DNA from 4 places in the Streptomyces sp. NPDC048278 genome. Region 1 is predicted to be linked to each of the others. Evidence: riboswitches for the same ligand, from Rfam matches in the RefSeq annotation. Region 1 holds a riboswitch; each other region holds the start of a gene.
The links. Region 1 has a riboswitch for cobalamin ahead of metE (5-methyltetrahydropteroyltriglutamate--homocysteine S-methyltransferase). Riboswitches for the same ligand answer to the same signal wherever they lie in the genome.

Region 1 (7,412 bases):
TGGTCGACGGGGTCGACGGGGCATGGCTGTACGGCCTCGGCGACGTCAACCACCGCGCGCTCCTCACCCACCAGGGCAAGTACCAGGCCCGCACGGCCGGGGACGCCATCGGGGCGCGGGCCGCCGGGCAGCCGCTGGACGACGGGGAGTGGGGCGACCACGCCACGACCGCCGACCGGCATGCCGTGGCCCAGGTCTTCTTCACCGACCCGGAGGCGGGCGCGGTGGGCCTGACCGCCGAGCAGGCGACCGCCGCCGGGCACCGCGTCGAGACGGTCGACCTCGACCTCGACGCCGCCCAGGGCGCCAACCTGTACGCCGACGGCTACACCGGCCACGCCCGGCTCGTCGTGGACGTCGACCGGGACGTGCTGCTCGGGGTGACCATGGTCGGGTCCGGGGTCAGCGAGCTGCTGCACGCGGCCACGATCGCGGTCGCCGGCGAGGTCCCGCTGAAACGCCTCCGGCACGCCGTCGCGCCGTTCCCCACGGTCAGCGAGATCTGGGTGTTCCTCGTCGCCGCGTACCGGCACCGGCGGGCGCAGCAGCAGGCGGACGCCGGCTGACACCCCGTCGGCCGTGACGGCCGCAGCGCCCGGTTCGTCAGCTGCGGAAGAGCTCGTTCAGGTCCGACTGGGAGATCTGGTCCCGGGCGTAGGTGAAGGTGCCGCGCTCGGCCAGCTCGCGGGCCGCGGCGAGCAGGTGTGCGTACATCGCCCGGGCGATGCTGCCGCCCACCGTGACCCGGCGCACGCCGAGTTCGCGGAGGTCGGCCAGGGACAGGGCGCCTCCGGTCAGGCCCATCACCACGTTCAGCGGGCCGTCGATCTCCCGCACCAGGCTGCCGATCGTCTTGGCGTCGGCCGCGCCCGGCACGAACGCGCAGTCGGCGCCCGCCGCCAGGTACGCGTTGGCCCGCCGGACCGCCTCGTCGAGCGGGCCGCCGGTGAGCAGCACGTCGGTCCGGCCGACCAGGACGAACGGCTCGCCGGCCGCGTCGATCGCCTCGCGCGCGGCGCGGATCCGGTCGGCCGCGAGCTCCGGCTCGTACAGCGGGCGGGAGCGGTCGCCCGTGAAGTCCTCGATGTTGCCGCCGGCGGCCCCGGCCGCGAGGGTCGTCGAGACCGTCTCGGCGACGGTCCCGGGCGCCTCGCCGAACCCGTCCTCCAGGTCCGCGCTCACCGGGATCCGGACCTCGGCGGCGATCTCACGGATCCGGCCCACCATGGTGGCGCGGTCGACCCGGCCGCCGCCGTAGTCGTGGTCCGCACGGCCCAGGGAGAAGGCGATGCCCGCGCTGGTGGTGGCCACGGCCGGGAAACCGGCCGACTCCAGGACGCGGGCGCTGCCCGCGTCCCAGGCGTTGGGGAGCAGGAAGCAGCCCTCCCGGTGCAACTCCACGAAGCGTGCGGCCCGTTCCCTGCGTTCAGTGTCCACGTCCGTCAGTGTGTCAGCCGGCACCGACAATCAGGCGTCAGCGGCTCCCCGAGATGTCCAGGGCGACGTCCGTGACCACGTCCCCCGGCCCGCCGACCAGCTTGCGACGCCCCGCCTCGACCAGGACGGTCGTACGACGACGGCGGCGGCGACCGCCATCGTGCCGAGCGCGCCGGTCGGGACGGTGTCACCGGCCCGCAGCGGGGGGGGTGGCAGCTGCATCGCGACCCCTGGCTTCGCCGGGTCCACGGCGGTCGCGGTGCTCTCGGTGGCGGTACCGTGCGACCGCTTCCGCCCTGCACAGCCGGCCCCGGCGGTGCGGACGGCGGCCCTGGGCCTCCCGGGCGCTGCGGAGCGGTGGCACCCCTGGGACGGGGACACGGCCCGTGCGTACGTCGTAAGGTGGCCCTCGCAGCTGGTTCGCCCTGTCAGCCGGACAGGGTGTCGCAAGAGGGAACCCGGTGGGAATCCGGGACTGCCCCGCAGCGGTGAGCGGGAACGACCGCCGTCATACGCACTGGATCCACCGGATCCGGGAAGCGACGGCCAGTAGGTGTCCTCCGGAGGAGGGCGTGCCCGCGAGTCCGAAGACCTGCCAACTGCCCGTGCGCGAACCACTCGTGCGCGGACATCCCGGTGACCTCGTGGGCGGGTCGGCGTGCATACCGAGCGGACGGCCACGGGCCGTCTCCGTCCGGTCCGTCACCCCTTCGCGCCCCCGTCCCGTCGCCGGGATCTCAGGGAATCGTCTCGCGAAGGAGATCTCCGTGACCACCGAGTCCGCAGCCGCGGCAGCCCGGGCCACCGTGTACGGCTACCCCCGCCAGGGGCCGGCCCGGGAACTGAAGAAGGCGACCGAGAGCTACTGGAAGGGCCGGCTCACCGCCGACGCCCTGCGGGCCTCCGCCGCCGAACTGCGCCGCTCCACCTGGCGGCAGCTGGCCGAGGCCGGCATCCACGAGGTGCCGACCGGCGACTTCTCGTACTACGACCACGTCCTCGACACCACCGTGATGGTCGGCGCCGTCCCCGAGCGGCACCGGGCCGCCGTCGACGCCGACGCGCTCGACGGCTACTTCGCCATGGCCCGCGGCACGCAGGACGTCGCGCCGCTGGAGATGACGAAGTGGTTCGACACCAACTACCACTACCTGGTGCCGGAGTTGGGTCCCGACACCGTCTTCGCCGCGGACTCCGCCAAGCAGGTGGGCGAACTGGCGGAGGCGCTGGCCCTCGGGCTCGCCGCCCGGCCGGTGCTGGTCGGCCCGGTCACCTATCTGCTGCTCGCCAAGCCGGCGCCGGGCGTGCCCACCGGCTTCGACCCGCTGACCCTCCTCGACCGGCTGCTCCCGGTCTACGCCGAGGTGCTCGCCGACCTGCGGGCGGCCGGCGCGGAGTGGGTGCAGCTCGACGAGCCCGCCCTGGTCCAGGACCGCACCCCGGCCGAACTCAACGCCGCCACCCGTGCCTACCGCGATCTCGGCGCCCTCGCCGACCGGCCGAAGCTCCTGGTCGCCTCCTACTTCGACCGGCTCGGCGAGGCCCTGCCGGTGCTGGCCAAGGCCCCGGTCGAGGGGCTCGCCCTCGACTTCACCGGGACCGGCGCCGCCAACCTGGACGACCTCGCGGCCGTCGGCGGGCTGCCCGGCAAGCGCCTGGTCGCCGGTGTGGTCAACGGCCGCAACATCTGGGTGAACGACCTGTCGGCGTCCCTCACCACCCTCGGCACCCTGCTGGGCCTCGCCGACCGGGTCGACGTCGCCGCGTCCTGCTCCCTCCTGCACGTCCCCCTCGACGCCGCCGCCGAGCGGGACATCGAGCCGCAGATCCTGCGCTGGCTGTCCTTCGCGAGGCAGAAGACGGCCGAGGTCGTCACCCTCGCCAAGGGCCTCGCCCAGGGCACCGACACCATCGCCGCCGAACTCGCCGCCAACCGCGCCGACCTGGTCTCCCGGGCGACTTCACCGATCACCCGTGACCCCGCCGTGCGCGCCCGCGCCGCGGCCGTCACCGAGTCCGACGCCCGCCGCTCGCAGCCGTACGCCGAACGCTCCGCCGCCCAACGCGCCCATCTGCGGCTGCCGTTGCTGCCCACGACGACCATCGGGTCGTTCCCGCAGACCGGCGAACTGCGCACCGCACGCGCCGACCTGCGCGCCGGACGCATCGACACGGCCGGGTACGAGGACCGGGTGCGGGCCGAGATCCAGGAGGTGGTCGCCTTCCAGGAGAAGGCGGGCCTGGACGTCCTGGTGCACGGCGAACCCGAACGCAACGACATGGTCCAGTACTTCGCCGAACAGCTCACCGGCTACCTCGCCACCCAGCACGGCTGGGTCCAGTCCTACGGCACCCGGTACGTACGCCCGCCGGTCCTGGCCGGCGACATCTCCCGTCCCGAGCCGATGACGGTGCGCTGGACGTCGTACGCCCAGTCCCTCACGGGCCGCCCGGTCAAGGGCATGCTCACCGGCCCCGTCACCATGCTCGCCTGGTCCTTCGTCCGCGACGACCAGCCCCTCGGCGACACCGCCCGGCAGGTCGCCCTCGCCCTGCGCGACGAGGTGAACGACCTGGAGACGGCCGGCACCTCCGTCATCCAGGTCGACGAACCCGCCCTCCGGGAGACCCTGCCGCTGCGGGCCGCCGACCGCCCCGCCTACCTCGCCTGGGCGACGGAGGCGTTCCGGCTCACCACCGCCTCGGTCCGTCCGGACACGCAGATCCACACCCACATGTGCTACGCCGAGTTCGGCGACATCGTCCAGGCCATCGACGACCTCGACGCCGACGTCATCAGCCTGGAGGCCGCGCGCTCCCACATGCAGGTCGCCCGCGAACTCGCCGCCCACGGCTACCCGCGCGAGGCCGGTCCCGGGGTCTACGACATCCACTCCCCCCGTGTACCGAGCCCGGCGGAGGCCGCCGCCCTGGTGCGGACCGGCCTGGCGGCCATCCCCGCCGACCGGCTCTGGGTCAACCCCGACTGCGGCCTCAAGACCCGCGCCTGGCCGGAGGTCCGCACCTCCCTGGAAAACCTGGTCGCGGCAGCACGAACGGTACGCGCAGAGCTGTAGCCGACCCCCGGCGCAAACGCCGGACGCAGGACCCTCAGTACGCCGTCCGGCACTCGCGGGTGCCGGACGGCGTACTGTCGTGCGCGGCCGGCGCCCGTCGTCGGCGAGCGCTGTTTCGTCCGAGGAGGAACGTACGCCCGTGACCTGCCGAGTCATCCTCATAGCCCCCGCCTTCACCCCCTCGCTGCGGCGGGCCCGTTTCTACGACGGTGACTCGATCGAGAAGCCCGAGGCGGTGGCGCTGTCCCTGCCGGCCGCCGGCGAGACGGTCAGCTCCCCCAGTGTGCGCTGCCGGGAGACGGCCGCCGCGCTGGGCCTCGGCGCCTCGGCGGAGCCCGAGTTGTCGGGCCTGGACGCGGGCCGCTGGCGGGGGCGGACGCTGGAGGAGGTCGGCACCGCCGAACCCGACGCGCTGCTCCAGTGGCTGACCGACCCGGGGGCCGCGCCCCACGGGGGCGAATCGGTACGGGAGTTGTGCGCACGGGTCGCCGGCTGGCTGGACCGGACGGGCCTGACCATCGGCAGGACGATCGCCGTGGTGGAGCCGGAGGTGGTGCGGGCCATGGTGCTGCACACGCTGGGGGCGCCCGAGGCCGCGTTCTGGCGGGTGGACGTACCGCCGCTGTCCGCGACGGAGATCACGGGCGGCCCCGGGCGCTGGAACCTGCGGCTCGGCCAGGTCGGAGGCTAGCCGGAGGCGGGGGGCCGGCGGAGGGCCGGCGGGGCGCCGGCGGGACGCCGGAAATGCGGTGGAGCGGTGCGCCCCGTCCTGCCTAGGGTCGCGCCATGACCTCCCGCACCTTCCGCGTCACCGTCCGCGGCGTCTTCGACGGCCTCGGCGCCGAGCAGCGCGCCGAACTCCTCTCCCGGGCCGCCGAGCACGACGTGCTGCGCGCGGCCTTCACGGCCGAGGGCCACCTCAGTTACGACATCGCCGCGCGTCCGGCCTTCACCTTCCGCTTCCAGGACACCGGGGAGGACGAGGAGGACATCCTGGAGGCGACCGAGCGCGCCGAGGAGGCGGCCAGGACGTGGCTGACCCGGCGCGGCTACGGCTACAAGAACCTCCGGTCCAGCGCGGAGGACCTCTCCCAGGCACCCCTCAGCAAGCGGCAGCGCCGGGCGGCTGCGCAGCGGCAGGACTGACGCCCGCTCTCGCGGAAACGGCCACGGCGGCCTGAAGTCGCCGTGGTTCAGGTCACGTCGGGATGTGGCCGGATTGTGGGGAGCCTGTGCCGCGGGCGTGGCATGCTCGGGGCCACACCGAGTTACTGGCCAGTTCTACTTGCCGGTAACCATGAGCGGTGTCTCTTCGTCACCCCCCACCCTCAGGACTGACCTTGCGCAGACGCACAAGGCTCGGGCATGCCCTCATGCCCGCCTTCGCCGTGACCGCCCTCCTCCTCGCCGCGGGCTGCTCCTCGCCGCAGCACCGGGCCTCCGCCGACGATCACGCCCGGGAGGCCGCCCAGGTCTCCGACGACTCCACCGCCGCCGCCCGCACGGACGGCAGGACGCTCGCCGTCGCCGCCGCACCGGCCACCGCCGCGACCACGGCCGCGGGCTCGGCGGGCGCGGGCCGCCCGGCCCACCGCACCACGCTCACCGTCGCCTCGTACGACAGCAGGACCCGACGTGCCGTCATAGCCCCGGCGGCGCAGGGGAACGCACCGGGCCACTCTCCTGGCCGTTCGCCCGGCGGTTCGGGGGACGAGACGAGCCCGGCCTCCCCGGCCGTCTCCCCCAGCCCCGCGGCATCGCCGTCGGCATCGGCATCGGCCGCCGCCCGGCAGGCCGCCGTCGGTGACGTCATCGCCAGTGCCCCCGCGCCCGGCGCCCCGGACGGGCTGCTCGCCAAGGTGACCAAGGTGCTCGGCGAGACCGACGCGGGCACCGAGGTGCAGACCGAGCCCGCGACCCTCGACGCCCTGCTCGGCGACGACACCGCCAAGGGCACCGTGCCCGTCGACCCGGCCGCCTTCGACGTCGACAAGCTGCTGCCCGACGTCAAGGTCTCCTGGTCCAAGGCAGGCGACGTGCACGTCGGCCCCGAGGGTGCCACCGTGCCGCTCGGCAGCCTCCGCCTGGACGTCAGCACCGAGGTGCCGGCCACCGTGGGCGGGTCGGCCTCCGCCGCGGCCTCGGTCTCCGGCTACGTCCAGGTCGCCCCGCAGGTCGACTTCGCCTACGGCGGCGCGGGCACCGGCACCGCGCCCGGCACCGCCTACCTCGGCGTCTCCGGCGACTGGGACTCCGGCTGGGCGGTCAAGGGGCGGGCCGGGGCCTCGGCCACCCCGCTGCGCATCCCGTTCGCCAAGCTGCACGCCGACCCGGTCCTCCAGGTCGGCGCGGTCCCCGTCGTCGTCAACCTCGACCTGACCTGCTACCTCCAGGTGAGCGGCGACGGGAAGATCACGGTCGACGTGGAGCAGAACGTGAAGGGCGACTTCAAGGCGGGCGGCACCTTCGGCACCGCCCAGGGCTGGACGCCGGTGAGCAGCTCGACCATGGCGAGCACGCCGGTGCACACCGCGGTGACCACGTCGGGCAGCGTCCGCACCACGCTGGGCGCCGAGGCCTCCGTCGGCCTCTACGGCACCGTGGGCGTCACCGCCGACCTGGCGCCGTACCTGCGCGGCGAGGCCACCGGCACGGTCACCGCCACCTCCGCCACCCCGGGCGCGGACGCCCAGGGAACCTGGAACCTCTACGGCGGTGTCGACCTCTCCGGCACCCTCCGCCTCCAGCTGTCGGTCTTCGGCACACCGGTGCTGGAGCGGAGCATCCCGCTGGGCACCCTGCACCGCGAGTGGAAGCTGGCGGGCGGCACCCTCTGACCCCGGGTCAGGCCGCGCCACCCGGTATCCAGCCCTGGCGGCGCAGCACCGCCGAGACGTC
Region 2 (7,412 bases), on a different contig from region 1:
CCCCGTCGGCCCGCGGTGGCACGACTGCCCGCAGGTAGGTTTTTCAGGGGCGCGAGGAACTGCGCGAGCAGCCCCCGCCCGCCCGTACCGTGGCGGTCACGCATTCTTGCGCCGCCGTGTCTGCCAGACGGCGCCCGCGGCCACCACCACGACGACCCCCACGCCGGCCGCGAGGCCGAGGGACGGGCCGTCGGCCGGCGGTGAACTGCCGGCCCCCGCCGCGACCTTCTCCCCGCAGCCGCGCGCCGGATACCCCCCGATCGCGCACAACAACGCGTTCGTGTCGTACCGCAGCGGCTTCGCCACCGCCGCCAGTGCCTCCGCCGTCGTCGCGTCCTCGGACACCACCGCGCACGCCGTCCGCCGCGCAGGCGGCCGTTCCCCCGACGGCGCGTCCGCCGTCGTGCCGAAGTCGACGACCAGGCCCACCCGTTTGCGGCCCCCGACGGCAGACGTGTCCGCGCAGATCGTCGCGAAGTCCGCCGTGCCGCGCGGGCGCGACGCGTCCGCGGAGTCCTCGCTCACCGCGAAGCGGAAGCCCTCGACCGAACCGTCGGCGGGCCGCGCGGTCGACGGCCCCTGCGTGGCGTACGTCCAGCGCGAGCCGTCGCGCTCCCAGAAGGACCAGTACCGGTAGCCGGTGGCCGCCGCAGGCCCGGCGGCCGTCGCGCACAGCGTCAGCGCGGCCAGGAGCGGCAGCACCGCACGGCGGACCGCGGTCACGGCTGCTGCTGCTTGCGACGGCCGCTGAACAGGAAGCCGATGCCGATCCCGGCGACGAGCCCGGTGCCCACGATCCACCACACGCTGTTGCCCGACTTCTTCGCCTGGCCGTGCTTCTCGGCCTGCTTCTCGGCGGCGGCCCGCGGGGCGGGTCCCGTCGCGTTCAGCGCCGTCACCAGGTCCGTGCCGCCGAAGTCGCGGGGGTCCGCGCCCATCGCGTGCGCGGCGAGGATCAGTTCGGCGTAGGCCGCGGGCCCGCTCTGCCGCGCCCACGGCACGGCGTGCGCCGCCAGCCAGGCGTACGGCTTCCGCGCCTGTTCGGTCCAGCCCTGCGCGGCGAGGGCGACGACCGCGTCGGCGGTGTTGCCGTAGTCCGGCTGCGGTGCGGCGCCGGGGAGCGCGGAGACGAGGTGGCCGGCCTTCGACATGGCGTCCGCCAGGTACGCGGCGCCGTTGCGGGCCACGTCCTCCCGGGCGAGGGCCTTGCCGGAACCGGAACCGGAACCGGATCCAGAGCCGGAGGCGGAGTCCGCGCAGTCGGGGGCCTTCGCCGGGGGCTTCCCGGGCGTCGTCACGAAGCCCTTGCCGAGGGCTCCGAGCACCCCGGCCGCGGTCGCGTCCGCGTTGGCGGCCAGCTTCCCCTGCTTGTCCGGCTGGTAGGCGAGGGCACCGCCACCGTCCTGGCCGCAGGGCAGGGACCACTGGGCGAGCAGGGCGTACGGCGACCTGTCCGCGCTCTCGCCGGTCGCCGCGAGCGCGCCGACGACCACGCCGGTGGAGTTGGTGTCGCTGGGCGAGCCCGGGGTGTAGCCCCAGCCGCCGTCCTTGTTCTGCTGCGACTTCAGCCAGGTCACGGCCTTGTCCGCGGCGGCGTCGTGGCCGCCGGCCGCCTTCAGCGCCTGTACGGCGGCGGCCGTGCTGTTGGTGTCGACGGCCACCTTGGCGTCACAGGCCGCCGTCGGCTCGGCGCGGAACGCGGCGAACGCGCCGTTCGCGCACTGCTGCCCGGCCAGCCAGTCCACCGCCTTCGCGGCCGGGGTCACTCCCACCGCGCGCTGGGCCAGCAGGGCGAGGGACTGGCGCCAGACGCCGTCGAACTTCGGGTCCGAGTCGCCGTACAGCCCCGACGGGAGCACCGCCGACGCGGACGGCGACGGGGAGGTGGTGCCGGCGGCCAGTGCGGTCGTCGCGGGTGTGGCGCTACCGATGACGGCGGTGGCGGCCAGCACCCCGGCGGTGCGGCGGAGGACGGTCATGATCGGCGGGTGCCTCTCCCTGCGGGGAGCCGGGCAGCACGGGACACCCCGGCGGCTCGGCTCCGTAAACCTCGACGGTGCCGTGCGACGACGGGTGCCGGCGCACATGAGCCGATCAACGTCCCGGGCGCGGCGGTCCGGCTTGCCGCAACGGGTGCGGCTCACGGTTGCGGGTCAGCGCCGGAATTGCACCGGCTTCCCCCCGTACGGGTGATGACGACCCGGCTACCTTACCGGCCGTCGGCGGAAAGCTGAGAGGGGGCTGTGCGGAGACCTCGTTATGGTCATGTCATGACGGGGAGACTGCTCGGTTCGGGGCGTTCGGCCGACGTGTACGAGCTCGACGAGGCGTGGGTGCTGCGCCGGGACCGGGACGGCCGGGGGGACGCGAGCGCCGAGGGCGCGCTGATGACGTACGTACGGGAGCGCGGGTACCCGGCGCCCCGGGTGCGGCCGTCCGCCTCCCGTACCGAACTGGTCATGGAGCGGCTGTCCGGGCCGACCATGCTGGCGGCGCTGCTGGCGGGGGAGACGGGCCCGGCGGAGGGCGGCGCGCTGCTCGCCTCGCTGCTGCGGCGGCTGCACGCCCTGCCCGGCCGGGACCCGGCCGACCCCGGCGCCCGGGTCCTCCACCTCGACCTGCATCCGGACAACGTGATCCTGACCCCCGACGGCCCCCGGGTCATCGACTGGACCAACGCCGAGGACGGGCCGCCCGGACTCGACTGGGGCATGTCCGCGGTGATCCTCGCCCAAGCGGCCCTGGGTGCCTACCCGTTGGCCCACGACCTGCTGACCGCCCTGCTCGCCGACCCGGGCGGCCTGACCGAGGCGGGGCTGGCGGAGGCTCTGCGCCGGCGGGCGGCCAACCCGACGATGAGCCGAGCGGAGGTCGAAGTGCTGGGGGAGGCGGGGCGGTTGATACGGGCGGTCGCCCTCTAGCGCGCCGGGTCCGCCGATTTCCCCCGCGTGAAACCGTGGCTCCGCTCCACCTTCGCCACGTGCAGGGTGTAGCTCTCGTACCACTCGGCCCGCCCGCGCTTCTGCGCCTCGCGGTGCTCGGCATCGGTCCGCCACTGCGCGAGCGCGTCGGCGTCGCGGAAGTACCCGACGGTGATGCCCAGCCCGCCGGGGGTCTGCGCGTGGTCCATCCCCAGGTACCCGGGGATGTCCTTCACCAGGTCCTCCATGCGGGCGTTGGTCTCCGCGTAGCCGCTCTGGTCCTCGGTGCGCACCGTGCTGAAGACGGCCACGTAGTAAGGGGGTTCATAGGCCTCGACGGGCCCGACAGGCGCTTCCTGGTGATTGCTCATGACGGCACCGTAGGGCGGGACGCGCCCGGGGATCCAGCGTCTTTCCCGAACGGGACCCGCACGGGATCGAACTCTTGACCAAAGCCCCTGGACCCCTGGACCCCTGGACCCCTCGATCCCTGGACCCTTGGGTCCCTAGGCCGCGTTCACCGCGTCCGCGAGCGGGGAGATGCCCGCCGACAGGTGGCGGGCCATCCGGCGCAGCGCGTCGTCGCAGTCGGCCGGGGTCTCGCCGACCGCCACCCACAGGGCCAGCCGGTCGGCGGCGGTGGCGTACGGGCCGGCGGTGACGTGGCTGCCGGTGTGCCGGGTGAGGAGCATCCGGTCGGCGCCGGGTTCGTGGGCGGCGTCGGGGGAGAGCTCCAGGTGGTCGAGGCGGCCGGTGGCGGCGGGGTAGGCGAACTGGACCGCGGCCGTCCGCTGCCGGGTGGGCGTCGTGTCGGCGGCCTCGCCGGTGGCCAGGGCGGCGGCGGCCCGGGCGAGGTCGACGCCGGTGGCCCGTCTGACGAGGAGCGGGATCAGGTCGCCCGGGAGATGCGGGGCGACGTCGGTCACCCGGGGGCCGCGGTCGGTGAGGGCGAGGCCGATGTGCAGGACGCCCCGGTCGACGCCTAGGGCGCGCACGGTGCGGTCGACGGCCAGGCGCAGGAAACGGTTGTGCAGCAGGCCGTCGTGGGCGTGCACGGTGTGCCGCAGCGGCTGCCGGGCGGGCGCCGGGCCCAGGGTCGTACGGGTGATGGCGGCGATCCGGATCTCGCCGTCGAGGACGACCGTCTCGGCCGAGACGCGGGACGGGACGCCGGGTGCGCGGGGTGCGCCGGGGTCGTCGGGGTCGCCGACGGGAACGGCGCGGCCGGCCAGCAGCGCGCGCAGGGCGGGCGGGTCCGCGCAGGCGGTGACCACGGCGAGGGAGGGGCCGGGCAGCCCCAACTGCCCGGCGATCCTCGCGGCGGCGACCGCGTACTCGCCCGAGTAGGTCAGCACGCCGCGGACCCGGTGCCGGGCCGCGAACCGAACCACCGCCGACGCCGTGGCGCCGCCTTTGCCGGGGTCCGCCGCGAGGTGTCCGGCCAGGCACGGCTGTGCCCAGGCGGGCGGCGCGGCGTCCACCAGCAGTACCGGGCGGGCCGAGGCGATGCGCGTCAGGACGCCCTCGTCGTACGCGCGCCGGCGGCCGGCGCCGAGGAGCAGGACGGGCTGCGGCATCGGTTCGCCTCACCTTCTGGGAGGAGGCGGGGCGGCTGGTCGCCCTGGGCGCCGCTCCCCTATAGGCGGCAGCCGGGGCGGGTCGGTTCGACCGTGGCCTGGTGATGTGATCCTTTCCTGCCGATCCGTCACATGTCAACGATTACTGCCCTCTTGTGCAGTGGTCCTTGTCATGTCTGGTGGGCGGGACCGGTGATTCGATAGCCTCGCGTGTGCCGGCCCCCGTTCGGCCGGCCGACCGACCACGCGCGTCCAGGGGGACCTTGGTGAGCGACGCCCATGCCCCGTTGACCGGCGTACTGGAACGGCTCGGGGAGCTGACCGGACGGCCCGGACGGCTCTGCGAGGTGCTGGACGTGGCCGACCTGTCGTACCGCACCGGCATCCCGGTCGGGGTGGTCGCCGAACTCCTCGCGGGCGGCCCCGCACCCGAGGCGGGACTCGCCGAACGGGTCCGGCAGCGGCTGGACTTCATCCGCGAGCACCGGCGCCGCCCCGACGGCAAGCGGTACTCGCTGGGCGAGCTCGCGGCGATCGCCGGCACCAGCAGGCAGTGGCTGAGCGAGTGGCGCAAGAGCGGGCTGCCCGGCCTCGAACACACCGACCGGCTGCGGCGGTTCTTCGGCCTTCCGCCCGGCTTCTTCACCGCCGACGAGCCGGAGGCGCTGTACGAGGCGCTCCAGCCGGTGCTCCAGTGTCTTCAGGCCCAGGCGGACCCGCTCTCCCGGCTCCGCGAGAGCGGCCTGGTCCGGCTGGCGGCCCGCGCGCCTCAGATGAACCCCCGCCAACTGGCCACCCTCGCCGACCTGGCGGAGATGCTCATCACGGCCGAGGGAGCGGTCAAGGGCGCGGTCAACTGAGCGGTCGACCGAGCGGTCAACCGAGCGGTCGACTGAGCGGTCAACCGAGCCGCGTCGGCTACACCGCCAGGTAGGTCACCGGCTCGCTCCCCGCCACCGCCTCCGCCCGCCCCAGCTTCACCAGCCGGCGCAGATGGGCCTCGGCCTCCGAGACGGCGATGTTCCGGGAGCCGTAGGGGATCTGGTCCCACGGCCGGTTCCACTCCATCCGCACGGCCAACTCCCAGGGTGTGAGCGGCTGCTGGAGGAGGGTGAGCAGGCCGGCCAGGCGTTCCTCGTGGTGGGCCAGCAGTTCCCGTACCCGTTCCGGTGCGTCGGTGAAGGTGTACTGGTGGGCCGGGAGGACCTCGGCGGGGGCGAGGCGGCCGACGCGTTCCAGGGAGTCGAGGTAGTCGCCGAGGGGATCGGTGACGGTCGCGTCGTCGGGGTCCTCGTAGAGGCCGATGTGCGGGGTGATCTCGGGGAGCAGGTGGTCGCCGGAGAACAGGCGCCCGTGGCCCGGGAGTTGACCGGGGTGGGTCTCCTCCAGGTGCAGGCAGACATGGCCGGGCGTGTGCCCCGGTGTCCAGAGGGCGCGCAGCCGGCGGCCGGGCAGGCCGAGGAGTTCGCCGGGGAGGATCTCGCGGTCGGGGAGGGCGGGGGCCAGGCCGGGCGGGGTGTTCCGGTGGCGGGGGCCGTCGCGCAGCGGCGCCACGTGCTCCTCCGGCGCCCCGGCGGCCGTCAGCTTCGCCGCCATGTACGTGAACCACCGCTCGGGCCGGGTCTCCCGGGCCCGCCGCACGATCGCCGCGTCGGCCGCGTGCATCGCGATCCAGGCCCCGGAGGCCTCGCGCACCTTCCCCGACAGCCCGTGATGGTCGGGATGGTGGTGCGTGATGACGACCCCGTGCACCTCGCCGACGCCCGTCCCGCACGCCGCCAGCCCCGCGACCAGCACGTCCCACGACCCGGGGTCGTCCCACCCGGTGTCGACCAGCACCGGCCCCCGGTCGGTGTCCACCACGTACACCAGCGTGTAGCCGAGCGGATTGTCCGGAATGGGGACGGCGACGGACCGCACACCCCCACCGAGATCCCGCACCGCCACCTCGGGCCGTGTTTCTGCCGACCCGTCCAGACCGTCCGCCATCAGCCTTCCTCCGCCCCCGCCGGTACCGCCGGCCCCGTGGCCACTGACCACCAACCACTATAACCAGAGCTGATGTTCCGTCAGATGGTTGCCTGAGGACAGCGCGGCCACCGGGCCGGACGCCCCCCCATATTGGTTTGCCGCCGGCCGGACCGGCCGGATAGGAAGCTCGCATGCTGAGAGGCGAGACGGTCGGGCTCAGAGCCCGGCACGAAGAGGACATCCCGGTCCTGCGGGCCGAGCTCTACGACGACGTGGTCAACTCCTCACGCGCCGACAGCCGGCCGTGGCGCCCGGTGTCGCCCACCGCGGAGGACCCACGGCTCACGGTGGACCACCAGGACGACGAGACGGTCAAGTTCTCCGTGGTGGAGCTTGCGGGCGGCACGCTGGTCGGCGGCGCGACGCTGTGGGGCGTCGACAGCCACAACCGCGGCGCCCACATCGGGCTCAACCTGCTGCCGTCCGCCCGCGGCAAGGGCTACGGCACCGACGTGGTCGCGGTGCTCTGCCGCTACGGCTTCGTCGTGCGCGGCCTGCGCCGGCTGCAGATCGAGACGCTGGCGGACAACGCCGCGATGCTGCGCGCCGCCGAGCGCAACGGCTTCGTCCGCGAGGGTGTGCTGCGCTCCTCGGCCTGGGTGATGGGCGAGTTCCTGGACGAGGTGCTGCTCGGGCTCCTCGCCGAGGAGTGGCAGCCGGCCTCGAACGACTAGGTCCCGCTCCAGCTCCAGCTCCAGCTCCCGCTCCCGCTCCTGGTCCCGGTCCGCGTCCGGGGCCGGACCTCGGGCGCGTGCCCGGCGGTGCGGGACGGGCGGTCGGTCGGGCGGGCGGTGCAGGACGGCCGGGCGGTCGGTCGAGATATTCCGTGCTGCCGTCCGGGACGAGTGACACAGTGCCCGCCATGGTGACTTCCCCGCTTCTG
Region 3 (7,412 bases), on a different contig from region 1:
ACGCTTCCCCGCCCCGCGTTTTGCATGTCCTGATCAGACATGCGCGACCCGACACCAGTCGGATCGCGATGTCTGCTCGAAACAGCGAATCGACACATGGCATATGGAGCACAGCCAACTGATAGAGTCGGATCGGGCATGGCGTTCCGCCGGCCGCCCGAACCTCGGCCCAGACGCACAGAGATGAGATGAGAGCAGGATGCCCAGGCCACTGGATCCGAGCCTGAACCGACGCAGACTGCGCATCGAACTACGCAGTGCACGCGAGAAAGCCGAGTTGACGCAGCGCGAGGCGGCCGAAGCCCTGGAGTGGTCCCTCTCCAAAATCATCCGCATCGAGGCCGGCACGGTCAGTCTCTCGGTGACCGACCTGCGCGCCCTCCTCGAACGCTATGGAGTGACGGACCCTCAGCTCGTCTCCGAGCTCCAGGAGGCGGCCCGGGGCTCCAAGGGACAGAGTTGGTGGACTCCCTTCAGCGACGTACTGAACCAGTCGTTCACCCAGTACCTCGGATACGAGAGCGCCGCCGACTCCGTACGCACGTACCACCCCATCGTCTTCCCCGGCTTCCTGCAGACAGAGGACTACGCGGAAGCGCTGCTCGCCCCCCAGGCCCCCCCGGAGCGCATTCGCCGTGTGGTGGAACTGCGCACGGCCCGCCAGGACCGGCTCTTCGAGGGGGACGAGTCCCCGGAGATGATGTTCGTGGTCGACGAGGCGGCCCTGCGCCGCCGGATCGGCGAACCCGCCGTAATGCGCCATCAACTGCAGCACATCAAGACGCTGATGGAGCACCCCCGGGTAACCCTCCAGGTACTGCCCTTCGGCGCGGGCGCCCACTACGCGACGCTCGGCAGTTTCGTCCTGCTCGGTTTCAAGGACGACGACGACCTGCTGTGGGTGGAGCACTCGGCGGGACAGCTCGCCATCAGGGACGACCATGAACTCGTCGCCCGATACCAGGAATGCTTCGCCTTGCTCACCGACATGGCGCTCTCGGACGACGACGCCGTCGCTCTGATCGATGACGCCGCACGGGACTTCGGCACCAGTTAGGCCATGGGCCCGACAGGAGGGGCGATGGGGCGGCTCACCGAACGACTCACTGCAGCACTGCGGCCCCGGGGACGTGAGCCGTCCGGTGTGACGGAGGGGACCGTTGCGTCCCCTGAGGAGCTGCAGAGTTCCGGTTCCCTGTCGGACAACGAACTGATCGACCGCGTCACGGACAACGCCCGGAAGACCAAGAACTACGAGGACATCCGAAATGGGGAGAAAGACCGGCGGATCGCGGAGGACAAGGCGTTCTCCAGGACCGCGATCCAGCGGTTCGTCACCGCAAGCCTGTGCACGGTCGCGGTCGTACTCTCCCTGGGCTTTCTCTGCTACGCGGCGCGTGGCATCCAACTGTCCATACCCAGGCCGATAGGTATCGCACTGGGACTCGCCGCCACGAGCGCGATCAGTGCGGTCGGTGTCGCTCTCGGTCGCTTTCTGCGGCGCTCCGGCCGGGGCGGGCGAGAGTGATTCTCACCAGACGACGGACCGGATCCGGGCCGTACCCCCATCCCACACCGCCGGCCAGGGCAACGGCCGTCGCCACGGCTCCCCAGACGATCAGCCTGTCCCTGGTGCCGTCCGCCAGAAACGAAGTCGCGGCCCCCACCACGCTCGCCGCCAGACCGCACACCACGCAGTACGCCGCAAGGACGAGCCAGTCCGGTCGGTGCACCCCGCGGCCCCCACTGTCGCTCCCCATCCGGTCCCCCTCCCAGGTCGGTCACATCGGCTCGGCGTCACTCAAGCCGCGCGATCTGAGTCCCACGAGGAACAGGTGCCACGGCTCGCACGCGAGACAGATGAAGGCCGAGCCGGTCAGGTCCTTCGAGTCGCGGACCAGCACCTCCCCCGCGACGACTGCGACCGCCACGCAGGTTTCGCCAGTCATCGAATAGCTGCTGATACGCCAGGCACTCGCGGACGGGCCCCCGTCGATCACACCGACCTCCTCGACTCGCGAATTGGCGCCTCGAAGGTGTCCGTTGATGCCCGTAAACCGTAGCGTCACCGCACGCAGCCGCGCAGGCCCCCCGAGGAATGGGTCGCAATCGCCCTCCGCCACTCGCCCTACCGCTCGCCGGATCCTCGGTTTCAGTCTAGGGAGACAGGGGCCGGTCGGCCAGTGAGCGAACCGGCCAGTGTGTGGGCCTCAGCACACTCCTCCGTTGCAGGTCAAAGGCAAGTTGACGGGTCTTCCGGGGCGTGGTGGACTTCCGGAGCCATGTACGGCGGCAAGGGAGGAAGCCGGTGTGAATCCGGCGCGGTCCCGCCACTGTCACCGGGGTAGCAGTCCCCGGAAGCCAGGAACTCCCACCGCCGGTCTCGTCGAACCAGGGCGCGGACACCCTGAGTGAGGACATAACGCCATGCGCGGCTGCCGATCGAGGTCGAGTACCCGGCCCGTTCCCGACCCCGTCGCCGACCCCTCGGCCGGCTGAGCCGATGGGTGCCGATCGCGTCTTCGCGTACGGTGCCGCCGCCGGCCTACTCGGTGATCTGCTGCTCGGCGATCCGCGCCGAGGGCATCCGGTCGCCGTGTTCGGACGGGCGGCAGGCGCCGTGGAGCGGGTGCTGTGGCGGGACCACCGCGGGTGGGGCGCGCTGCACACCGCGGTGTGCGCCGGCGGCGCCGTGGCGCTGGGCGCCGTGGCCCAGCGGGTCGTACGGCCGTCCACCGCCGCGTCCGTCGCTCTCACCGCCGCCGCCACCTGGGCCGTGGTCGGCGGTACTTCGCTCGCGCGCGAGGCCCGCGGCGTCGGGCGGGCCCTGGAGGCCGGCGACGTCGAGGCGGCCCGGGCGCGGCTGCCGCATCTGTGCGGACGGGATCCGCAGGCCCTGGACGCCGACGGGATCGCGCGGGCGGTCGTGGAGTCCGTCGCCGAGAACACGAGCGACGCGGTCGTGGGCGCGCTGGTGTGGGGAGCCGTGGCCGGCGTCCCCGGTCTGGTCGGGTTCCGCGCCGTCAACACCCTGGACGCGATGGTGGGTCACAGGTCGGCCCGGTACCGGCGGTACGGGTGGGCCTCCGCGCGCCTGGACGACGTGGCCGGATGGCCGGGGGCACGGCTCACCGCCGTACTGGCCGCGGCGGCCGGGGACGACCCGCGGGGAGCCGTACGGGCCTGGCGGACCGACGCGGCGAAGCATCCGAGTCCCAATGCCGGGCCCGTGGAGGCTTCCTTCGCGGGGGCGTTGGGGGTCCGGCTCGGGGGGACGTTGTCGTACGGGGGCCGGGTCGAGCACCGGCCGGTGCTGAACGGGGAGGGACGGGCCGTGGAAGTCGCGGACATCGGGCGGGCGGTGCGGTTGTCGCGGCGCGTGGGGTGGCTGGCGCTGGGGGTGAGCGCGGCGGGGGCCCTGCTGCGCGGATCGCGCTCGGGGCGGGCGTCATGAACAACGGAGGCCTCCTCGTCGCCGGTACCACCTCCGACGCCGGGAAGAGTGTCGTCACCGCCGGTATCTGCCGGTGGCTGGTGCGGCAGGGTGTGAAGGTCGCGCCGTTCAAGGCGCAGAACATGTCGCTCAACTCCTTTGTCACGCGCGAAGGAGCCGAGATCGGGCGGGCGCAGGCCATGCAGGCGCAGGCCTGCCGGGTGGAGCCGACCGCGCTGATGAACCCCGTGCTGCTCAAGCCCGGCGGCGAGCAGAGCAGTCAGGTCGTGCTGCTCGGCAGGCCCGTCGGCGAACTGAGCGCGCGCGGCTACCACGGCGGGCGGCAGCAGAAGCTGCTCGGGACGGTGCTCGACTGTCTCGCCGAGTTGCGGGGCACGTATGACGCGGTGATCTGTGAGGGGGCCGGCAGTCCGGCGGAGATCAACCTGCGCCGGACCGACATCGTGAACATGGGGATCGCCCGGAACGCCGGGCTGCCCGTGCTCGTGGTCGGCGACATCGACCGCGGCGGCGTCTTCGCCTCCTTCTTCGGGACCGTCGCACTGCTCTCGCCGGAGGACCAGGCCCTCGTCGCCGGGTTCCTCGTCAACAAGTTCCGTGGGGACGTCTCCCTGCTGGAGCCGGGCCTCGACATGCTCCACGGGCTCACCGGGCGCCACACCTACGGTGTCCTGCCCTTCCGGCACGGCCTCGGCATCGACGAGGAGGACGGGCTCCGGGTCTCCCTGCGCGGGACCGTCCGCGAGTCGAACACCGCCCCGCCCGTCGGCGAGGACGTGCTGCGGGTCGCCGTCTGTGCGATCCCCCTGATGTCCAACTTCACGGACGTGGACGCGCTGGCCGCCGAACCGGGCGTCGTGGTGCGGTTCGTGGACCGGCCGGAGGAGCTGGCCGACGCCGACCTCGTCATCATTCCCGGCACCCGTGGGACGGTCCGCGCCCTGGAGTGGCTGCACGAGCGGGGGCTCGCGGAGGCGCTGCGGCGCCGGGCCGCCGAACAGCGGCCCGTGCTCGGGATCTGCGGCGGCTTCCAGATCCTCGGGGAGCACATCGAGGACGAGGTCGAAAGCCGGCGGGGGCGGGTGGAGGGTCTCGGGGTGCTGCCCCTAAGGGTGCGGTTCGCCCCCGAGAAGATCCTTACCCGGCCGGAGGGGGCGGCACTCGGCGAGCGGGTCGAGGGGTACGAGATTCATCACGGGGTCGCCGAAGTAACCGGAGGCGACGCGTTCATCTCTGATGACCATGGACACAGCCTGGACGGCTGCCGGGTCGGGCAGACCTGGGGCACGCACTGGCACGGCTCCCTGGAGTCGGACGGTTTCCGCCGGGCCTTCCTGCGCGAGGTGGCCACCGCCGCGGGCCGCCGGTTCGTGCCGGCCCCCGACACCTCGTTCGCCGCGCTGCGCGAGGAGCAGCTCGACCGGCTCGGCGACCTGATCGAACAGCACGCGGACACGGACGCGCTCTGGCGGCTCATCGAGTCGGGCGCGCCGCAAGGACTGCCTTTCATTCCACCGGGAGCGCCCGCATGAGCACTGTGTTGTTGTTGTCGACCGCCGACACCGATCTGCTGGCGGCCCGGGCCGCCTCCGGTGCCGACTACCGGATCGGCAATCCGACGCGCGTCGACGTCGCGGAGGAGCTGCCCGCGCTGATCGCGGGCGCGGACATCGCCGTCGTACGGCTGCTCGGCGGCAAGCGGGCCTGGGAGGACGGGCTCGCCGCGCTGAAGGCCGCCGGGATCCCGACGGTGCTGCTCGGCGGCGAGGCGGTGCCGGACGCCGAGCTGATGGCGGAGTCGTCGGTGCCGGCGGGTGTGGTCGCCGAGGCCCTCAAGTACCTCGTCGAGGGCGGCCCCGCCAACCTCACCGAGCTGGCCCGGTTCCTCTCCGACACGGTGCTGCTGACCGGCGAGGGGTTCGAGGAGCCGCGGAAGATGCCGGAGTACGGCGTCCACGGCGCGCGTACCCGGGAGAGCGGCCGGCCGACCGTCGGGGTGCTCTTCTACCGGGCCCACGAACTGAGCGGCAACACCGGCTTCGTGGACACCCTGTGCGACGCGATCGAGGCGCACGGCGCCAACGCCCTTCCGGTGTACTGCGGTTCGCTGCGCGGTGCGGACGCGGGACTGTACGAGCTCCTCGCCGGGGCCGACGCGCTGGTCGCGACCGTCCTGGCGGCCGGCGGTACGCACGCCTCGCACGCCTCGGCCGGCGGCGACGAGGAGGCCTGGGACATCGGGGCGCTCGCCGACCTCGACGTGCCGGTGCTGCAGGGCCTCTGCCTGACCTCCTCGAAGAGCGCCTGGGACGAGTCCGACGCGGCCCTCTCCCCCATGGACGCGGCGATGCAGGTCGCGATCCCGGAGTTCGACGGGCGGCTGATCACGGTCCCGTTCTCCTTCAAGGAACAGGGTCCCGACGACGTCCCGGTGTACGTCGCCGACCCCGAGCGGGCCGGACGGGTCGCCGGGATCGCCGTACGGCACGCGCGGCTCCGGCACAAGCCGAACGCGGAGAAGAAGATCGCGCTGGTCTTCACGGCGTACCCGACCAAGCACTCGCGGGTCGGCAACGCGGTCGGCCTGGACACGCCCGCGTCGGCGGTGCGGGTGCTGGACGCCCTCGCGGCGGCCGGCTACGGGGTCACCGAATACCCCTCCGAGGGTGACGAGTTGATCCACCGGCTCATCAACGCCGGTGGCCACGACGTCGAATGGCTCACCGAGGAGCAACTGGCCGCCGCGCCCGCGCGGGTACCGCTCGCGGACTACCGGGCGTGGTTCGAGAAGCTCGACCCGGAGCTCAGGGACGCGATGACCGAGGCGTGGGGCGAGCCGCCGGGCAGCCTGTACGTCGACGGGGACGACATCGTGCTGGCCTCGCTCCGGTTCGGGAACGTCGTCGTGATGATCCAGCCACCGCGCGGCTTCGGCGAGAACCCGATCGCGATCTACCACGACCCGGACATGCCGCCGTCGCATCACTACATGGCGGCCTACCGGTGGCTGGACGCTGTGGCATCGGAGGGGGGGTTCGGCGCGGACGCGATCGTGCACATGGGCAAGCACGGCACGATGGAGTGGCTGCCGGGCAAGGGCCTCGGGCTGGGCGCCGGCTGCGCGCCGGACGCGGTCCTCGGCGACCTGCCGCTGATCTACCCGTTCATCGTCAACGACCCCGGTGAGGGCACCCAGGCCAAGCGGCGCGGGCACGCCACGGTCGTCGACCACCTGGTGCCGCCGATGGCCCGCGCCGACACCTACGGCGACCTGGCCAAGCTGGAGCAGCTGCTCGACGAGTACGCGCTGGTGTCGGACCTGGACCCGACGAAGGCGCCGGCCGTCCGCGCCCAGATCTGGACGCTGGTCAAGGCGGCCGAGCTCCACCACGACCTGCATGTGGACGAGCAGCCCGAGGACGACGACTTCGACTCGTTCGTCATGCACATCGACGGCTATCTGTGCGAGATCAAGGACGTGCAGATCCGCGACGGGCTGCACATCCTGGGCGGCGGGCCGGTCGGCGAGCCTCGGGTGAACCTGGTGCTGGCCGTGCTGCGCGCCTCGCAGGTGTGGGGCGGGCAGGCGAACGCGCTGCCGGGGCTGCGCGCCGCCTTCGCCGCGCATTTCGGCCTGGTCGAGAAGGAGTTGCTGGCCGAGCCGGGGGCGCCGGTGAAGGTGCCGGTCGAGCTGTCGGATCTGGTCGAGGGCCCGTCGCGGACCGCGGCCGACGCGGTCGACCTGCTGGAGCAGCTGTGCCGCCGGGTCGCGGAGGGCATGGAGCAGCGGGACTGGGCGGTCGCCGAGAGCCGCGCCCTGGTGCGGGAGGTCCTCGGCACCGAACTCCCGGACGCGGTGGCCGTGCTGGAGTTCGCGTGCACCGAGGTCGTGCCGCGGCTGGCACGCACCACGGACGAGATCGGGCACATCCTGAAGGCCCTGGACGGCGGTTACGTC
Region 4 (7,412 bases), on a different contig from region 1:
CATGCCGACGGCTCGTACCCCGCGGTCCGCGTCGCCCACGGCGGGTGTCGCCGTCGTGACGACCACTCCACCGTCCCGGACGAGCCCGGTCAGGGCGGCCATCTCGGATTCGGTCACCATCGCCAGATTGAGCACCGCCTCGACGGGCTCGGTGAGTGCGTCGGCCGGGCCGGCCGACGTGTAGTCGATGATCTGGTCGGCGCCCTGGGCGCGGACGGTGCCGGCGCTGCGCGGGGCGGCGGTCGCGATGACGAACGCCCCGGCCCGTTTGGCCAACTGCACCGCGAATCCCCCGACGCCGCCGCCCGCACCGTTGATCAGCACCCGCTGCCCGGCGCGCAGGTCGGCGTGCTCCATTAGCGCCTGCCATGCCGTCTGGGCCGCGGCGGGCAGTGCGGCCGCGTGCGTGAGCGGGGTGGTCGTGGGCGCCGGGGCGAGGATCTCGGACGCGACGGTGACGAACTCAGCGGCGGCTCCGTCGGGGACCATCGGCAGGAACCCGATCACCTTCTCGCCGACCGACCAGCGCGTCACGCCCGCACCGAGAGCCGCTACGGTCCCGGCCACGTCGATGCCCGGGATGTGCGGCAGGGACACCGGGAAGATCTGCTGCAGGTAGCCCGCGCGGATGGCGGCGTCGACCGGGTTGAACGAGGTCGCCGCCACCTCGACGAGTACCTCGCCCTCGGCCGGCTCGGGCCGTTCGGCGTCCTCGTAGCGCAGTGCGCCCGGGTCGCCGTACTCGTGGAATCGAATCGCCTTCATCGGTAACCTCCACTCTGGTTGTGCTTCGAATTCGAAGCATGCCGCCATCGTACGTCTGCTTCGAATTCGCAGCAAGTAGACTGATCGGCATGCCGGACGCCGCCCCTCTCGAACCCCAGCAGCTGGCCGCCTACTTCGCTCTGATGGAAGTCGGCAGCCTGCTCCAGCACGCCGTGGACCAGCAGCTTCGAGAGGAGGGCGGACTGAGCTACACCCAGTTCCAGATCCTCGCCGTGCTCGGAGAGAGCGCCGAGGGGCGAGAACGGATGACCGACATCGCCGACCGGCTCGTGCACAGCCGCAGCGGACTGACCTACCAGGTGGGCCAGTTGGCTGACGCGGAACTGGTGGTCAAGGCGCCTTCGCCGGAGGACGAGCGCAGCGTCATCGTCTCCCTCACTCCGGCGGGCCGCGCTCTGCTCGACCGGGTCATGACCGGTCACGTCCAGGTCGTGCGCCGGCATCTGCTGGAGCCTTTGACCGACGACGACGTCACCAGACTCGGTGAAGTCCTCGACAGTGTCCGCCGGCACATGCGCACCGTTCCGCCCCGCTCCGCGGCATCGCGCCGCAGGCGGCCCTGAACGCTCCGCTGGAGGTGGCGGGCCGTGGCCGACCGGGGCCCGCGCCCGCAGGGCCGAGCGAGCCGGCCGAGGCCCGTGGTTCGCGTGCGGAGCGGCCCGGTCAGCGTGGCGGGCCCATGATGACGTTGCCGTACTTGTCGGCGACGCCGGGGTCGGGCCTGACCTCGAAGCCGGGCGGACGAGGCGTGGACTTGTCGCGGCCGGTCTCCCGGAACATCCCTTCGATGCCGGCCGGGGTGTTGATCATCAGCAGGTCGGCTTTCCTGGACGTGATGCGGTATCCGTGCGGGACCTGCTTGGGCAGGAAGACCACACCCCCCTCGGCGAGCTCGTACTCCTGGTCGTCGCACCACACCAGGGCCGTGCCCTTGAGCAGCAGGAAGACCTCGTCCTCGCGAGTGTGCTTGTGATACGGCGGCGCTTCTCCCTCGGCGACGTCGAATCGGCCGATCATGAGCTGGCCGTCGGTGGCCTGGCCGTCGAGCAGCATCGCCAGTGTGCCGCCGTCGAGCCATTCGAGTTGCTGCTGCTGTTCGGGCTGCGCGAGATAGACCATGCTCACGGGAGACTCCTTTCAGGTGAGGGAAATCGGGTCAGGGGAATCAGGTGCGGGGACGTTCGTGCAGGCGAAGTGTCGAAGGGTGCCCGCGATCGTGGTGGTAGGTGTCGGTGCCGACCTTCGTTCCGTAGAAGTGGGTCATCGGCGCGTCGGTGATCAGGGAGTCCTGGTTGGTCAGTTCGAGCCGGATCCGGTCGCCCGCGCGGGCGAGGAAGGACATCGGCAGGAGCTCCACCCGTAGCTCGTAGATTTCGCCGGGCACCAGCGGCTCCACCGACGTGTGCTGATGGAACGGGCGCATGTCGGAAGTCAGTTCGGGATTCTCCGCGCGGTGCGACGCGCGCAGCCATCCCTGGGAGACCTTGACGGGCAGCCCGGCGTCGGGCTCGGCGGACACCAGCGAGACCTTGACGAAGACATCGATGTCCGTCTGGTCGCTAGAGGCGTACAGCGTCAGCACACCGTGGCCGGTGAACTCCCGGTCCCGGTCCATCGGCGGCGAGGTGAACGTGTTGACGCGCGCGACGTGGTCGGGCACGCCGTGCTTGTCGAAGACGGTGACACCGGCCATCCACTGGGGATCCGGGTACGACCACGACGTCGAGTCCTGCTCGGAGTCCGGTTCGGCCTCGGTCAGCGACCCGTTGTTGAGCGAGGTGACGGCGTCGCTGTGTGTCCCGGTGAGGTGGAAGGTCGTCGGCGTGGCGTCCGGTGGCGGCCAGGATGCGGCTGACCTGTACGTGTTCTCGCCGTTGACGTAGAAGCGCGCTGCCGGCTGCTTCATCACGTCGTTCTCGATGCCCTTGAGGTGATGGTCGTACCAGGGGAGCAGCTCGTCGCGGTGGAACTGCTCGTCGAAGTAGTACATCTGCGCTTCGGCGAAGCTGGACGGATGAGCGACCAGGAGCTTCTTCGGTCCCCGGACCCGCTCGAAGCCGTAGAAGTTGCCGCGCAGATGCAACGCCGCCTTGCCCCACACACCGATGGAGAACACCGGGATGTCGACGGACGGCAGCTCCCAGAACGGCGACCTGCGGCGTTGCCACTCGTCGTCGAGTGGGTGCGAGAGGACGTCGTAGATGTACTCGTGTTTGTCGCCGACGTGGAAGTCGATGCCTCTGAGCTCGTGCTGGTAGAGCACCGATCCGAACAGCCAGGTGTTGAGGAACCCCTGGATCGGGATTCCGCCGTGGTACATCCAGTCGCGGTACATGTCCGTCGCGCCGTCGTAGGCCACGATCGTCTTCAGGTGCGGCGGACGGGTGCGCGCCGCGTTCCACTGGCTCCAGCAGTAGTGCGACATACCGATCATGCCGACCGAGCCTGTGCTCCACGGCTGGACGGCAACGTGCTCGATCATGTCGTGGATGGCCTCACCCTCACCGCGTGAGACCGGGTCCCAGGTTCCCTCGGAGCGGCCGGTGCCGGGCAGGTCCATCGCGACATAGGCATAGCCGTTGTCGAGGTACAGCTGGATCGGACCGTATTCAATGAACGGAAAGACGGGGTTGGGCGGGAGGTGGCGCAGCGCCTTCTGGTACGGAGAGGCCCCCAGCACGATCGGGTAGCGGCCGTCGCCGGACGAGGGGAGGTACACATCGGCCCGCAGCAGGTTTCCGGTGCGGCTCCGGACCTCGACTTCGAAGGGCGTCACATTGACGTCGACCATAGGGGCTCCATCCGTTCTTGATGACTGTGGATCAGTACTCGGTGGACCGGTGCACGGAACTGCCGCCATCGGCGTGCCGGACTTGTTCCGGGACCAGGGCCGGGCAGCGGACCTGACGGACCGGCAGGAGGTGGACAGGTGGCCCAGCGGGACCATCGAGGCCTGGCTCGCCTTCTCCCACCTGCGGTCTGCGCAGGAGCAGGGTGTCGAACGCCCCCGAACCGTGGTAGGTGAGCGTTACCGTCGGGCTCGTGTCCACGGTGTGCGCCGCCCATTCCACTCTCGGGTCCCGTTCGGTGAAGTCGGGAAACGCCGACCGCCGCGGCGCGGGCATGGCCTGGGGCGTGTACGGGACGGTTGCCGGGGCAGACACTCGCGTACGGCGGTGCCTGCCGCGCTGTTCCGTGGTCTGCTGTACACCGTTCGTCACCACCACCGTGACGCCGACGATGATCAGCACGAGCCCGGGCAGGGTCGCGGGCTTGATGCCCTGCCCCATGAACCACCACGCCGCGAGCGCGGCCACGGGGGTCTCCAGCAGGAGCAGGACGCTCATGACCGTCGCCGAGGTCCTGCCGAGGGCGAAGTTCAGCGAGCCGAGACCCAGGATCTGTGGAAGGACGAGTAGCCCCAGCAGCGACAGCTGGGTGGATCTGTCGAAGCCCGTCAACGGGATGTGGGCCAGCAGGCAGACGACGAGGAGTTCCATGCCGCACACCAGCGAGGTGAAGGTCGAATAGAGGGGTGTGCTCACATCCGCGCGCGACCGCTCGCTCAGCGCGGTGTACCCGGCCTGGGCAACGGCTCCGACGAGGGCGAGCAGGTCGCCCAGTAGCGCTGTACCACCGGACCTGATGTCGAGGCCGCCGGCCGCAGCCGCTCCCGCCACGGACAGTGCGAGACCCATCCACGCTCGGCGGGGCAGCCAGGCACCCTGCGCCGCGGCGATGAGAGCCTGCCATAGCGGCTGGGTGGCGACGAGCGCTGTGGACATGGCGACGGAAGTCAACCGGGTGCTGGTCATGAAGGCCGCGAAGTGGAGGGCGAGCGTGGTGGCGGCGAGGAAACCGAAGACCAGCGGCCACCACTGCTCCCGGCGCAGGAGGCCGCGCTCGCCCCGCGTGACGCGCACCACTTCCCGGCGGCGCAGTACAAGGAGGAACGGTCCGAGCACGGCGAAGCCGAGGCAGTTGCGCCAGAAGGCCATGGCGAGAGGTGAGGCGGAGGCGGCGGCGGTGAGCGGGGCGGTGGCTGAGACGGCGACCACGGTGACCGCCATGGCGGCCATGGACAGCGGATCGAGCCTGGACTTCACGCGTGCGTCCCGCCGTCCGCGTTGTGCGGGACGAAGGACGGACGGCCCTCGATGTCGTCCCGTGTGAAACACACAGGCGGGACGGGGCCGTTCGCGTGTCGGTCCCGCGTTCCCTTCCTCTCCGTCTGGCCACGTAGGTCAGGTCGTGCCTCGTCACACACATGCGCGCATTGCGTCGCGGTCGTGCGCATCGGCACACCCGCGGAACCCGCCGACCGGCGTCCGGGAGCTGAAGGGCAGCATGCGCAGGTATGGGCCGGGATGGGATCGGTCCTGCTGAACAAGGCCAAGGAACAGCCGGGTGTATGTCCCGTATTGATCACTGGGTACGCGGTTTCTGTGCTGTGGGGAGTGGGGCAGCTCAGAGCCCCGACGGATCGGCAGCGATGCCGGGGCCGGTCGGCGACACAGGGGCGCAGCCACACCATGTTCACGTTCCACGAGGTCGTGCAGCGCAAGCCCAGTGCATCGGCCGGTACCGGAATGGGGCAAGCGTCAGCCGCAGAGGTGGTTCGGCTGGACAACCATCTTTGCCCGTCAAAACCTGAGGTTTCTCGCCAGAAGCGGAGGACATTGACAGGGGGACAGCTGGTTCGCTCGGGAGGAACCGACCGGTTCTGACCCGGGGAAGCAATTGCTGGAGCTGCTTGTGTCGGCGGTACGGCTATTACGCACTGCCGAGCCGGCCTGGCGGAACGGGGAGACAGGCTCCGAGTCCGGCAGGACCGGCGCCCGGGTGAAGGTCTGGTGTTCCGTCCCCAACAGCCCCTAGGATGCGGGCACTTCGTGCATATGCGCACGTCCGGGGGGAAGCCGGTGGGAGTCCGGCGCTGACCTGCAACCGTGTACGGCCCATGAGCGGCCGTGAGTCGGGATGCCCGGCGTGTGCAGCGATCCGCTTCTCGCTGTCATGGTCTACAGGAGGGCTCAGCCTTGCGCCGCACATCCGCACCCCGCACCCGCACCCTGGTCACCGCGACCGTCCTCGGTCTCGCGCTCGCCGCGTCCGCTCCGGCGGTCGCGCAGGCCCAGAGCGCGCTGGACACGAACGCTCCCGTCAGAGTGACGCTCACCGTGCAGGGCCCGGACGGGCTTCTCTTCAAGGGGAAGATCAGAACCCGCGGGCACGACGTCACCACCGCCACCGGCGGCACGCACCACTGCGACGGCACCAACGGCGCCGCCAATCCCTCGGCCGTGCCGACGCCGACGGCCGCCCTCGACGACGCCGCCCACAAACGGCACTTCACCTGGGACGGGACCTGGTACGCGTCGTTCGACGACTACTCCGTCGACACCATCAAGGGCGTCAACGGTGGCGGGACCGCCTACTGGAACATCTCCGTCAACGGCACCTCGACCCCCGTCGGCGGCTGCCAGTTCAAGCTGAACGCCGGTGACAAGGTGGCGTTCACCTGGACCGCGTTCTGAGCGCAGCGACTCACAAGGGGCGGGCCTCGGACGCCGTGACCGGCTCCCCGGCCCGCACCCCGTGCAGGACGTGGGCCAGCACCTCGGCCCCACGCACCACCCGTGGCCCCGGGCGGTTGAAGTAGGACGGCCCGTCCAGCACCCAGACCCGGCCGGACCGTACGGCCGGCAGGTCGTCCCACCCTGGCAGGGCGGTCAGCAACTCGGCTTCCCGCAGAGTCCGTTCGGGCGGGAAGCCGCACGGCAGGATCAGGACGGCATCCGGCCGGGCGGCCCGCACCGCCTCCCAGGTCATGGGTTTCGTGTGCTCGCCGGGGGCGGCGAGGAGCGGGATCCCGCCGGCGGCCGTGAGCTGCTCCGGCACCCAGTGGCCGGCCGGCCACAGCGGGTCGAGCCACTCGATCGCCACCACCCGGGGTCGGTCCCGGTCGGCGACGGACGCGCGGACGCGGTCGAGTCGTGCGCGCAGTTCGGCTCTGCGCCGCTCCGCCCGCTCCCGCACGCCGAGCAGTTCGCCCACCGTGACCAGGCAGTCCAGGACGTCGTCGAGCGTGCGCGGTTCCAGGCTCAGGACGCGGGTGTCCGCGTCGAGCAGGCGGACGGTCCGGCTGACCTTCTCGTACGAGACCGCGCACACGTCGCACAGGTCCTGGGTGAGGATCACATCGGGGCGCAGGGCAGCCAGCGCCTCGGTGTCCAGGGTGTACAGAGACGACCCGGAGTGCGCCGAGCCGCCGACCGCGTCGGAGATCTCCCGGCTGGTGAGCCGGTCCTGATCGAGGTCGGCCCCGGTCACCACCGGTACCGACGCGATCTCGTCCGGCGGCCAGTCGCACTCGTGGGTACGGCCGACCAGCCGCGCGGACAGTCCGAGTTCGGCGACGATGTCGGTCGCGGCGGGCAGCAGGGAGACGATGCGCATCCCGCGAGCCTATGACCGCTTACAACTCCTCACGCTCCCCAGCGCACCGCGATCGTGTCGCCGACGCCCACGGTCGTCTCCCTGGCCGCGGTGGCGAACGCCCCGCCGTCGACGCTGACCTTCCAGGTGTTCGAGCCGCTGTTGGCCGTGCCGTTGAGTGAGGTGAT

Region 2: another riboswitch for cobalamin. It lies ahead of AB0D74_RS41035 (prenyltransferase/squalene oxidase repeat-containing protein); the one in region 1 lies ahead of metE (5-methyltetrahydropteroyltriglutamate--homocysteine S-methyltransferase).
Region 3: another riboswitch for cobalamin. It lies ahead of AB0D74_RS06515 (cobalamin biosynthesis protein); the one in region 1 lies ahead of metE (5-methyltetrahydropteroyltriglutamate--homocysteine S-methyltransferase).
Region 4: another riboswitch for cobalamin. It lies ahead of AB0D74_RS41400 (DUF4430 domain-containing protein); the one in region 1 lies ahead of metE (5-methyltetrahydropteroyltriglutamate--homocysteine S-methyltransferase).

Annotation. Positions count from the first base shown of each region.
Region 1 covers NZ_JBEZLP010000034.1:61,420-68,831, forward strand. The annotation lists gene AB0D74_RS39695 (NAD(P)/FAD-dependent oxidoreductase) at 1-566, shown strand, start outside; gene AB0D74_RS39700 (isocitrate lyase/phosphoenolpyruvate mutase family protein) at 604-1,437, opposite strand; gene AB0D74_RS39705 (hypothetical protein) at 1,475-1,561, opposite strand; partial or broken gene AB0D74_RS39710 (IclR family transcriptional regulator) at 1,646-1,777, shown strand; cobalamin riboswitch at 1,837-2,052, shown strand; gene metE (5-methyltetrahydropteroyltriglutamate--homocysteine S-methyltransferase) at 2,205-4,514, shown strand; gene AB0D74_RS39720 (histidine phosphatase family protein) at 4,654-5,205, shown strand; gene AB0D74_RS39725 (DUF6204 family protein) at 5,301-5,660, shown strand; gene AB0D74_RS39730 (hypothetical protein) at 5,888-7,351, shown strand; gene AB0D74_RS39735 (MazG nucleotide pyrophosphohydrolase domain-containing protein) at 7,359-7,412, opposite strand, start outside.
Region 2 covers NZ_JBEZLP010000036.1:98,576-105,987, forward strand. The annotation lists gene AB0D74_RS41030 (SCO2322 family protein) at 97-723, opposite strand; gene AB0D74_RS41035 (prenyltransferase/squalene oxidase repeat-containing protein) at 720-1,979, opposite strand; cobalamin riboswitch at 2,088-2,219, opposite strand; gene AB0D74_RS41040 (phosphotransferase) at 2,271-2,921, shown strand; gene AB0D74_RS41045 (antibiotic biosynthesis monooxygenase) at 2,918-3,292, opposite strand; gene AB0D74_RS41050 (beta-ketoacyl synthase N-terminal-like domain-containing protein) at 3,428-4,498, opposite strand; gene AB0D74_RS41055 (XRE family transcriptional regulator) at 4,765-5,358, shown strand; gene AB0D74_RS41060 (MBL fold metallo-hydrolase) at 5,417-6,487, opposite strand; gene AB0D74_RS41065 (GNAT family protein) at 6,661-7,203, shown strand.
Region 3 covers NZ_JBEZLP010000003.1:67,400-74,811, forward strand. The annotation lists gene AB0D74_RS06500 (helix-turn-helix transcriptional regulator) at 200-1,057, shown strand; gene AB0D74_RS06505 (hypothetical protein) at 1,082-1,528, shown strand; gene AB0D74_RS06510 (DUF397 domain-containing protein) at 1,782-2,000, opposite strand; cobalamin riboswitch at 2,251-2,391, shown strand; gene AB0D74_RS06515 (cobalamin biosynthesis protein) at 2,504-3,454, shown strand; gene AB0D74_RS06520 (cobyric acid synthase) at 3,451-4,986, shown strand; gene cobN (cobaltochelatase subunit CobN) at 4,983-7,412, shown strand, end outside.
Region 4 covers NZ_JBEZLP010000037.1:85,104-92,515, reverse strand. The annotation lists gene AB0D74_RS41425 (NADP-dependent oxidoreductase) at 1-765, opposite strand, end outside; gene AB0D74_RS41420 (MarR family transcriptional regulator) at 855-1,349, shown strand; gene AB0D74_RS41415 (cupin domain-containing protein) at 1,450-1,905, opposite strand; gene AB0D74_RS41410 (CocE/NonD family hydrolase) at 1,952-3,577, opposite strand; gene AB0D74_RS41405 (DMT family transporter) at 3,609-4,892, opposite strand; cobalamin riboswitch at 5,656-5,793, shown strand; gene AB0D74_RS41400 (DUF4430 domain-containing protein) at 5,826-6,323, shown strand; gene AB0D74_RS41395 (cobalamin-binding protein) at 6,334-7,245, opposite strand; gene AB0D74_RS41390 (hypothetical protein) at 7,275-7,412, opposite strand, start outside.